DNA from 3 places in the Staphylococcus caprae genome. Region 3 is predicted to be linked to each of the others. Evidence: predicted binding sites of a transcription regulator. Region 3 holds the regulator's gene; each other region holds the start of a gene.

The links. The regulator CtsR, encoded in region 3, represses protease genes until heat stress. The targets are predictions, from matches to a motif close to ATGGTCAATAAAGGTCAAACA.
Region 1: clpB (ATP-dependent chaperone ClpB) is a predicted target of CtsR. The motif match lies at 1,391-1,411, and genes of this name have one in related genera.
Region 2: clpP (ATP-dependent Clp endopeptidase proteolytic subunit ClpP) is a predicted target of CtsR. The motif match lies at 1,377-1,397, and genes of this name have one in related genera.

Annotation. Positions count from the first base shown of each region.
Region 1 is NZ_AP018587.1:2,022,680-2,025,972, reverse strand. It holds gene JMUB898_RS09710 (acyltransferase family protein) at 1-1,210, shown strand, start outside; gene clpB (ATP-dependent chaperone ClpB) at 1,465-3,293, shown strand, end outside.
Region 2 is NZ_AP018587.1:2,148,436-2,151,728, forward strand. It holds gene JMUB898_RS10355 (TIGR01777 family oxidoreductase) at 1-314, shown strand, start outside; gene JMUB898_RS10360 (hypothetical protein) at 346-528, shown strand; gene clpP (ATP-dependent Clp endopeptidase proteolytic subunit ClpP) at 744-1,331, opposite strand; tRNA gene JMUB898_RS10370 (tRNA-Arg) at 1,523-1,594, shown strand; gene whiA (DNA-binding protein WhiA) at 1,660-2,604, opposite strand; gene JMUB898_RS10380 (gluconeogenesis factor YvcK family protein) at 2,731-3,293, opposite strand, start outside.
Region 3 is NZ_AP018587.1:2,416,482-2,419,774, reverse strand. It holds gene JMUB898_RS11685 (NupC/NupG family nucleoside CNT transporter) at 1-869, opposite strand, end outside; gene JMUB898_RS11680 (CtsR family transcriptional regulator) at 1,024-1,485, shown strand; gene JMUB898_RS11675 (UvrB/UvrC motif-containing protein) at 1,506-2,069, shown strand; gene JMUB898_RS11670 (protein arginine kinase) at 2,062-3,066, shown strand; gene JMUB898_RS11665 (ATP-dependent Clp protease ATP-binding subunit) at 3,081-3,293, shown strand, end outside.

The DNA.
Region 1 (3,293 bases), 390 kb from region 3:
TGTATATTTTGGCACTGATACAAGACTACAAACATTACTGTTAGGTGTACTTCTTGCATTTATGTGGCCACCATTTAAACTTAAGGCAAATCCACCTAGGGCACTAAAAGCAACTATTGATACTGCCGGAATAGTCGGTTTGTTATTTTTAGTTGTTTTATTCTTTACAGTTAAAGATGAGAGTGACTGGATTTACAATGGCGGGTTTTATCTCATCTCAGCTATGTCTTTACTTATCATAGCGAGTGTCGTTCATCCTGCTACATTGGTATCTAAAGCCTTAGGTAATCCATTGTTTGTCTATATTGGTAAACGGTCATATAGTCTGTACTTGTGGCATTTTCCTATAATTAGTTTCATTCATAGTCATTATATAGACGGGCAAATTCCAGTTTATGTTTATTTCTTAGATATCATATTAACTGTTATGTTTGCCGAATTATCTTATCGATACGTAGAGACACCTTTCAGAAAGCAAGGACTTAAAGCGTTTGCTATTAAGAAGAGATTTAAACCTCAATTTATAAGAACTGTGGTAACAATTATATTAGCATTACCACTTATTCTGATACTTGCAGGTGCATTTGATAAATTAGGTAAAGATAAAATTTCTGATAAAGCACAATCATTTAATACAAATGAAAATGACAAATATCTCATCCATATGTTGCCTATTGATGACATTACGCTTACGAATGATGGAAAAACAAAAGAAGGTAAGAATGAGGATGAAGTGTATTCTGATATTAAACCATTACTAATCGGGGACTCGGTCATGGTCGATATTGGTGAACAGTTTAAATCTAGAGTTCCGAAGGCAAATATTGATGGTAAAGTGGGGCGAAACTTGTATCAAGCACTTCCATTAGTAGATAGCAATTATAAGAATTATAGTAAATCTTCTGACCAAGTTGTTTTAGAATTAGGTACTAATGGGGATTTCTCAAAAGAGCAATTAGATGATCTAATTGATAAATTTGGAAAAGCTCAAGTCTACCTTGTTAATACGAGAGTGCCAAGATCATATGAAGGCCATGTGAATCAGTTAATGGCAAATGCTGCTAAAAGTCATAAGAATGTAAAACTTGTTGATTGGTACAAACGTTCAGAAGGGCATACAGAGTACTTTGCTCCAGATGGTATACATCTTGAAAATAGCGGTGTCGAAGCTCTAACAGATGAAATATTGAAAAATATGAAAAAGAAATAGGTTTAATGAGAAACTAGTTTGACGTTAATCAGCTAACGTTGGGCTAGTTTCTTTTTATGTAATTAAAGGTATAAAGAAACTAGATATTGTAGAATTTATTTTCAAAAATTAATAGGGAAAAAGGTCAAAAAATAAGTGTAAATTGTTGAATATTGATGAAAGAGGGTCTATAATATAATTAAGGTCAAAGAAAGTCAAAGTCAAAAAACATTTGCTTTAGACCTATTTACTCTAAATAAATAGAGGTGAAAAAATTGGATATTAATCAAATGACTTACGCTGTTCAAGGCGCTTTACAAAAAGCAGTCGAAATCAGTAAAGAATATGAATTACAAAATATTGAAAATGAAGCACTTCTAAAAGCAACATTAGAAGAAAGTGAAAGTTTATTCAAAAGTGTATTAGAAAGAGCAAATATTGATGTCGATCAATTAACGAAAGCTTATGAAGATAAATTAAAAAATTATCCATCAGTACAAGGAGATAATGTACAATACGGACAATATATTAGTCCGAAAGCCAATGAATTATTAAATAAAGCAGAAACATATATGAAAGAATATGAAGACGAATTCATTTCTATGGAACATATATTACGTGCTGCTATGGACATTGATCAAACAACGCAACAATTTATTGGTAATAAAGCAGAAGTTATCAAAGAAATTATCACAAAAGTAAGAGGGGGAAATCATGTGACAACTCAAAATCCAGAAGTAAACTACGAAGCTTTAGAAAAATATGGTCGTGACTTAGTAGAAGAAGTTCGACAAGGTAAAATGGATCCTGTGATTGGTAGAGACGAAGAAATTCGTAATACAATTCGAATTTTAAGTCGAAAAACTAAAAACAATCCTGTATTAATCGGAGAACCAGGTGTAGGTAAAACTGCCATCGTAGAAGGTTTAGCACAACGTATCGTTAAAAAAGACGTGCCTGAATCATTACTAGATAAAACGATTTTCGAACTCGATTTAAGTGCCTTAGTCGCTGGTGCGAAATATAGAGGTGAATTTGAAGAACGTCTCAAAGCAGTACTTAAAGAAGTGAAAGAATCAGAAGGTCGTATTATTCTATTTATAGATGAAATTCACATGTTAGTCGGCGCTGGTAAAACTGAGGGCGCAATGGATGCAGGAAACATGTTGAAACCAATGTTAGCACGTGGTGAATTGCATTGCATTGGTGCAACAACGTTAAATGAATATAGAGAATATATTGAAAAAGATTCTGCCTTAGAGCGTCGTTTCCAAAAAGTAGGTGTCAGCGAACCAGATGTTGAAGATACAATTTCAATCTTACGTGGTTTAAAAGAACGTTATGAAGTGTATCATGGTGTTCGTATCCAAGACCGTGCGCTAGTCGCTGCGGCTGAATTATCAGATCGTTATATTACTGATCGATTCTTACCTGATAAAGCGATTGATTTAGTAGACCAAGCTTGTGCGACAATTCGTACTGAAATGGGCTCTAATCCAACTGAATTAGACCAAGTTAATCGTCGTGTAATGCAGTTGGAAATTGAAGAAAGCGCATTGAAAAATGAATCTGATAATGCAAGTAAACAACGACTACAAGAACTACAGGAAGAGCTTTCTAATGAAAAAGAAAAACAAGCATCATTACAATCTCGTGTAGAACAAGAAAAAGAAAAAATAGGTAAATTACAACAAAAACGAGCTGAATTAGATGAAAGTAGAAAAGCCCTCGAAGATGCACAAACAAATAACAACCTTGAGAAAGCTGCAGAATTACAATACGGTAAAATTCCACAATTAGAGAAAGAATTAAGAGAGTTAGAAGATGTCTTCCAAGATGAAACAGGTGAAGACAGCGACAGAATGATTCGTGAGGTTGTATCTGATGAAGAAATTGGCGATATTGTAAGTCAATGGACAGGTATTCCAGTCTCTAAACTTGTAGAAACTGAAAGAGAGAAATTATTGCACCTTGGCGATATTCTTCATAAACGTGTCGTTGGCCAAGACAAAGCAGTAGACTTGGTTTCTGATGCAGTAGTTAGAGCACGTGCAGGTATCAAAGATCCAAATAGACCTATTGGTAGCTTCTTATTCTTAGGACC
Region 2 (3,293 bases), 270 kb from region 3:
ATTCATGGATTCACATTGATGATTTAATTAGAGGAATTTTATTCACAATCGGTAATAAAGATGCACATGGTCCGTTTAATATGACAGCGCCTATACCTGAAAGACAAAATTTATTTGGCTATACTTTAGCACGCGCAATGCACAAACCTCATGAAACATGGGCGCCTAAATTAGCAATGCGCTTAGTTCTAGGTGAAATGTCTACAGTTGTTCTCGATACTCAAAAGGTTCTACCTAATAAATTACATGCACTTGGTTTTGAATTTAAATTTAACAACTTGAAAAATGCTTTAGATGATTTAGTTAAAGCATAAGAAATAACTACGTACGAAGAAGGTTTATACAATGAAAGACAATCAATTAACTTATATTTTGTTAATTATTGCTAGTATTTTATTAATTTTAAATGGGATTTTTGCGTTTGAACATACAATAGCAATGATACTACTTTCTTTGCTATTTATAATTATTGGAGTAGTGTTATTAATTGTTGTTGTACGCTTAATGTTCAAAGGGAAGAAAAACTAAAATAGAGACAGTCTATGATATTGTCACTATTGGCATATGAAGAGGCGATGACGCGCCTCTTTATGTTTCATAACACTATAAATTGAAATATAAAGACTGTCAGAAGAGTTTGCAGGGGCGATGATATGAATTCTTAACTTCTAGAATTCTGTATCGCTCCTTTTTTCATAAAAAAACTAGGACATTAGAAATGCCCTAGCCTCGAATTTTATTTACTATTTACCTTCTGGTTCCATGACTTCATCAATTAAACCATATGATTTAGCTTCTTCTGCTGTTAAGAAATTGTCACGATCAGTATCTTGTTGAATTTTTTCAATTGATTGACCTGTACGTTCTGCTAAAATACGATTTAATTTTTCACGAGTTTTTAAGATATGGTTGGCAGCAATTTCAATTTCAGTTGCTTGACCTTGTGCTCCACCTAATGGTTGGTGAATCATTACTTCAGCATTTGGTAAAGCAAAACGTTTACCTTTAGCGCCAGCTGCTAGTAAAAATGAACCCATTGACGCAGCCATACCGATACAAATAGTTTGAACATCTGGTTTAATATGTTGGATAGTATCATAAATGGCAAAACCAGCAGTTACACTACCACCTGGTGAGTTAATATATAGGTAGATATCTTTTTCAGAGTCTTGTGCTTGTAAGAATAATAATTGAGATACAATTGAATTTGCTACATTATCATCAATTTGAGAACCTAACATGATAATACGGTCTTTTAATAAACGTGAATAAATATCATATGCGCGTTCACCGCGATTTGTTGTTTCTATAACTGTAGGAATTAAATTCATCTATTTTTCCTCCTTGTAATAACTGTTATAAATTATTTTACCTTAAAAGTCAAAAATGGTCAAAATATTCAACTTTAAGTTTTGAAATTTCAGTTTGACGCTTAACTCTAAGATTTGTAAACTAGAATTATCGTTTTAATTGTACTGTTATCAACTTCTTTAGTACAGAAAAATGATTCTACCCTCATTTACCCCTCGTAGTGTAATGGATAACACATGAGATTCCGGTTCTTATAATAGAGGTTCAATTCCTCTCGAGGGGGTACCTATAAACATAAAAGACATAACAAAGCAGGTATTTTTGAACCTCGTTCAAAGATACCTTTCTTTATAATTCAATTTGTTCACCATTACGAATTTTGTCTGCTAGCTCATTTAACTTTCTCAGTCGATGATTCATTCCAGATTTAGAGATAGGTCCTGTTGAAATCATTTCTCCTAATTCTTTTAAAGATATTTCTTGATGTTCTACACGTAATTTAGCTACTTCTCTCAATCGATCTGGCAAATTATCTAAGCCTATTTCTTCATCTATTAGCTGAATACTTTCAACTTGTTTCATCGCAGCACTAACTGTTTTATTAAGATTAGCTGTCTCACAGTTTACCAATCTATTCACCGAATTTCTCATATCACGTACGATTCTCACATCTTCAAATTTAAGCAATGCTTGATAACCACCGATTAAACTTAGAAAATCTGAGATTTTTTCCGCTTCTTTTAAATAAGCAATACTTCCTTTTTTCCGCTCTAAATGTTTCGCATTTAATTCATAGCTATTCATTAATTTAGTTAAGCCTTCAGAATGATTCTCATATTGAGAAAATATTTCAAGGTGATAAGATGACGTCTCTGGATTATTCACTGATCCACCTGCAAGAAATGCCCCTCTTAAGTAACTACGACGCATTTCATCATCTTTAATCATATTAGGGTCGATTTCATGAGTGAAGACGCCCTCTTTGAGAATGCCTAAATCATTTAAAATTTCTTTTGCTAACATTTTAGTGCGACAAATATAAATATTATTTTTCTTTAATTTCATCTTTTTTCTAACTAATATTTCAACTTCTACATTGAAAATTCGTTTGATAAGAGAGTAAATACGACGAGCGGTTGTCGCATTCTCAGTCTGTACATTGATTACAAATTGCTGATTCGATAAACTAAGTGCGCCATTCATACGAATTAATGCACTGAGCTCTGCTTTAGCATTTGCTTCATCTACTTCAATGCGTGTTAATTCATTTTTCATGTCGGATGCAAAGCTCATAGAACACTCATTCCTTCCTAAATCAACTCTATTTTAATCTATGTATGGTCGACATAGAGATTATGAATTTTAATTATTAAACACACGTAAGTTATCATATCATAAACGTTTCTATTGCCAATACTATTAACGTTTACGATTCGGATTAAATTGAATTGTACTAGTTAAGTCTAATGCCAATTCATATATCATTTTTGATAGAACTTTAGTATTATGGCGTACGAGATGTGTATCTGAAACTTCAATTAAATTTGAAGCCGTTAAAACTCTTATTCCGTTCTTTTTCAACTCTTCTTTATTAACTTTAACTGGTTTAGAATTTTGTTCTTCATAACGACGTAAGGTAGCTTGGCTATATTTTTCATTACTACAAATGACAAAGTCTACAAAATCTTGACCAACCTGCTGACAAAGGGCATCAATATGTTCTTTCACATCATAATTATCTGTCTCGCCTGGTTGTGTCATCACATTTGAAACGTACAGTTTAGGTGCTTCGGAACGTAGTAATGCTTCAGATATCCCCTTCACACATAGATTCGATATCACACTTGTATACAATGAACCGGGACCGAGCACAATTAAATCAGCGTGTTCAAGTGCATTTACCGCTTCTTCCATCGGCTCGACATCTCCAGGTTCTAGGAATACGCGGTCAATTTTTTTATGCGTATTTGGGATATTCGTTT
Region 3 (3,293 bases):
TGGAAATTCCATGTAATTGCACCGTGTGAGAATAAACTAAAGATACCGCTGACGATTCCATTTAATAAAGCGATGATAGCTATATAACCAATTAACATTGCGCCTACGATGACCGCAACTTTAAATCCGTCTAAAATGTATTCCCCGAGCATTTCGAAGAATGATTGGTTCTTAGTTTCACTTTCATCAACTAATAATTTATCATCTTCTTCATTCACTTTATAAGGATTGATGATTGACGCGATGATGAAACCACCAAATAAATTAAGAACAACAGCTGTTACAACATATTTAGGTTCAATTAACGTGAAGTATGCACCGATAATTGATGCCGATACTGTAGACATAGCTGATGCTGTTAACGTATATAAACGTTGTTTAGGTATGTATGGCAGTTGTTGTTTTAATGAAATAAATACCTCTGATTGTCCCAAGATTGCTGCTGCTACAGCGTTATATGATTCTAAACGTCCCATGCCATTAATTTTAGAAATTAAGAAACCTAAAAAATTAATAATAAGCGGTAAGATTCGCGTATATTGTAATATACCGATAAGTGCTGAAATAAATACAATAGGTAACAATACGCTAAAGAAGAATGGTGGGTTCTTTGGATCTACAAATTTAAAACCACCGAATACGAAATTGACACCTTCAGCTGCTTGCTTTAATAGGTAACTAAAGCCGTACGAAATACTACCGATGACACTGATTCCGATATGTGTTTTTAATAAAATAAATGCGAATATAAGTTGAATTACTAATAGTAAACCAACATACTTCCAGCGTATATTTTTTCTGTCTGAACTAAATAAGAATGCGAGTGCTAAAAAGAAAATAATTCCTATAATCCCAATCACAATATGCATATTTTTTCATTCCTTTAATTTTTTCTATTCTCTATCATACAATAAATTGAACGCGCTAACATCATAAAATTTAAATTTTAAAATCAAATTGGTTGAAAAAGGTCAAAGGTGGTCATATAATAAAGTCAAAGAAGGTCAAAAAGAGGTGATATCCATGCATAACATGTCCGACATCATAGAACAATACATTAAACATTTATTCGAGGAAACTAACGAAGATGTGGTAGAAATCCAACGTGCAAATATTGCACAACGATTCGATTGTGTTCCTTCCCAATTAAATTATGTTATTAAGACTCGTTTTACAAACGAACATGGTTATGAAATAGAAAGTAAACGCGGTGGTGGAGGTTATATCCGAATCACTAAAATTGAAAACAAAGATGCAACAGGTTATATTAATCACTTACTTCAATTGATTGGACCTTCTATTTCACAACAACAAGCTTATTATATAATAGATGGTTTATTAGACAAAGGATTGATTAATGACAGAGAAGCTAAAATGATACAAGCAGTTATTGATCGAGAAACACTAAAAATGGATGTCGTTGCAAGAGATATTATAAGAGCTAATATTTTAAAACGATTATTACCAGTGATTAACTATTATTAAATGAAGTGAGGTGTTTAAACGTGCTTTGCGAAAATTGCCATTTAAATGAAGCGGAAGTAAAATTAACAGTTAAAAGTAAAGACGGTACGCATGAAAAATGGGTATGCTCAATATGTGCTCAAGGCGATAATCCTTGGCATCAATCCCATGACGACACGTCTTACCATTCGCATCAAGACGATATAGAAGAAGCATTTGTGGTCAAACAAATATTACAACATCTCGCTACGAAACATGGTATTAATTTTCAAGAAATGGCGTTTAAAGAGGAGAAGCAATGTCCGACATGTCATATGACACTGAAAGATATCGCGCATGTTGGTAAATTTGGTTGTGCTAACTGCTACGCAACGTTTAAAGACGATATTATAGATATCGTTCGACGCGTACAAGGTGGACAATTTGAACATGTAGGTAAAACGCCTCAATCTTCACATAAGAAACTTGCAATTAAAAAGCAAATCGAAGAAAAAACGAAATATCTAAATAAATTAATAGAAGAACAAAACTTTGAAGAAGCTGCAGTGATTCGTGACGAAATTAAAGCATTAAAAGATGAAAGTGAGGTGTCTCGTCATGAGTGACATTCATACTAACATTAGTCAATGGATGAAAATGACTGAAGAGGCACCTGTAGTCATTTCTTCTAGAATAAGATTAGCAAGAAATCTTGAGAATCATGTTCATCCTTTGATGTTCCCGTCCGAGCAAGAAGGATTTCGAGTAATAAATGAAGTTCAAGATGCGCTTCCAGACTTACAGTTACAACGTTTAGATACAATGGATCAACAAAGTAAAATGAAATTAGTTGCGAAACATCTTGTAAGTCCTGAACTTATTAAACAACCAGCCTCTGCAGTATTGCTTAACGAAGATGAATCTCTAAGTGTGATGATTAACGAAGAAGACCACATTCGTATCCAAGCGTTAGGAACTGACTTGTCGCTCAATGATTTATATCAAAGAGCTTCAAAGATTGATGATGACTTGGACCAAGAACTAGATATTAGCTATGACGAACATTTAGGCTATCTTACAACCTGTCCAACAAATATAGGCACAGGTATGCGTGCGAGTGTCATGTTACATTTGCCTGGACTTTCCATCATGAAGAGAATGAACCGCATTGCACAGACGATTAACCGTTTTGGATTTACGATTCGAGGTATTTATGGAGAAGGTTCGCAAGTATATGGTCACATTTATCAAGTTTCAAACCAACTCACTTTAGGGAAAACTGAAGAAGAAATCATTGATAATTTAACTGAAGTCGTTAACCAAATCATCAATGAAGAGAAACAAATTAGAGAAAGACTTGATAAGCATAATCCAGTAGAAACGCTTGATAGAGTTTATCGTTCGCTAGGGATTCTACAAAATAGTAGAATTATCTCAATGGAAGAAGCATCCTATCGCTTAAGTGAAGTCAAACTCGGTATCGATTTGAATTATATAACGCTTAATGATTTTAAATTTAATGAATTAATGGTAGGTATACAGTCACCATTTTTAATAGATGAAGATGATGATAAAACAGTAAATGAAAAAAGAGCCGATTTATTAAGAGAACATATAAAATAGGAGGTATTTTATATATGCTATTTGGTAGATTAACAGAACGTGCGCAGCGAGTTTTAGCGCATGCACAAGAAGAAGCAATTCGTTTGAACCATTCAAATATTGGTACAGAACACCTTTTATTAGGTTTAATGAAAGAACCGGAAGGTATTGCTGCTAAAGTATTAGAAAGTTTTAATATTACTGAAGACAAAGTGATTGAAGAAGTTGAGAAGTTGATTGGTCACGGT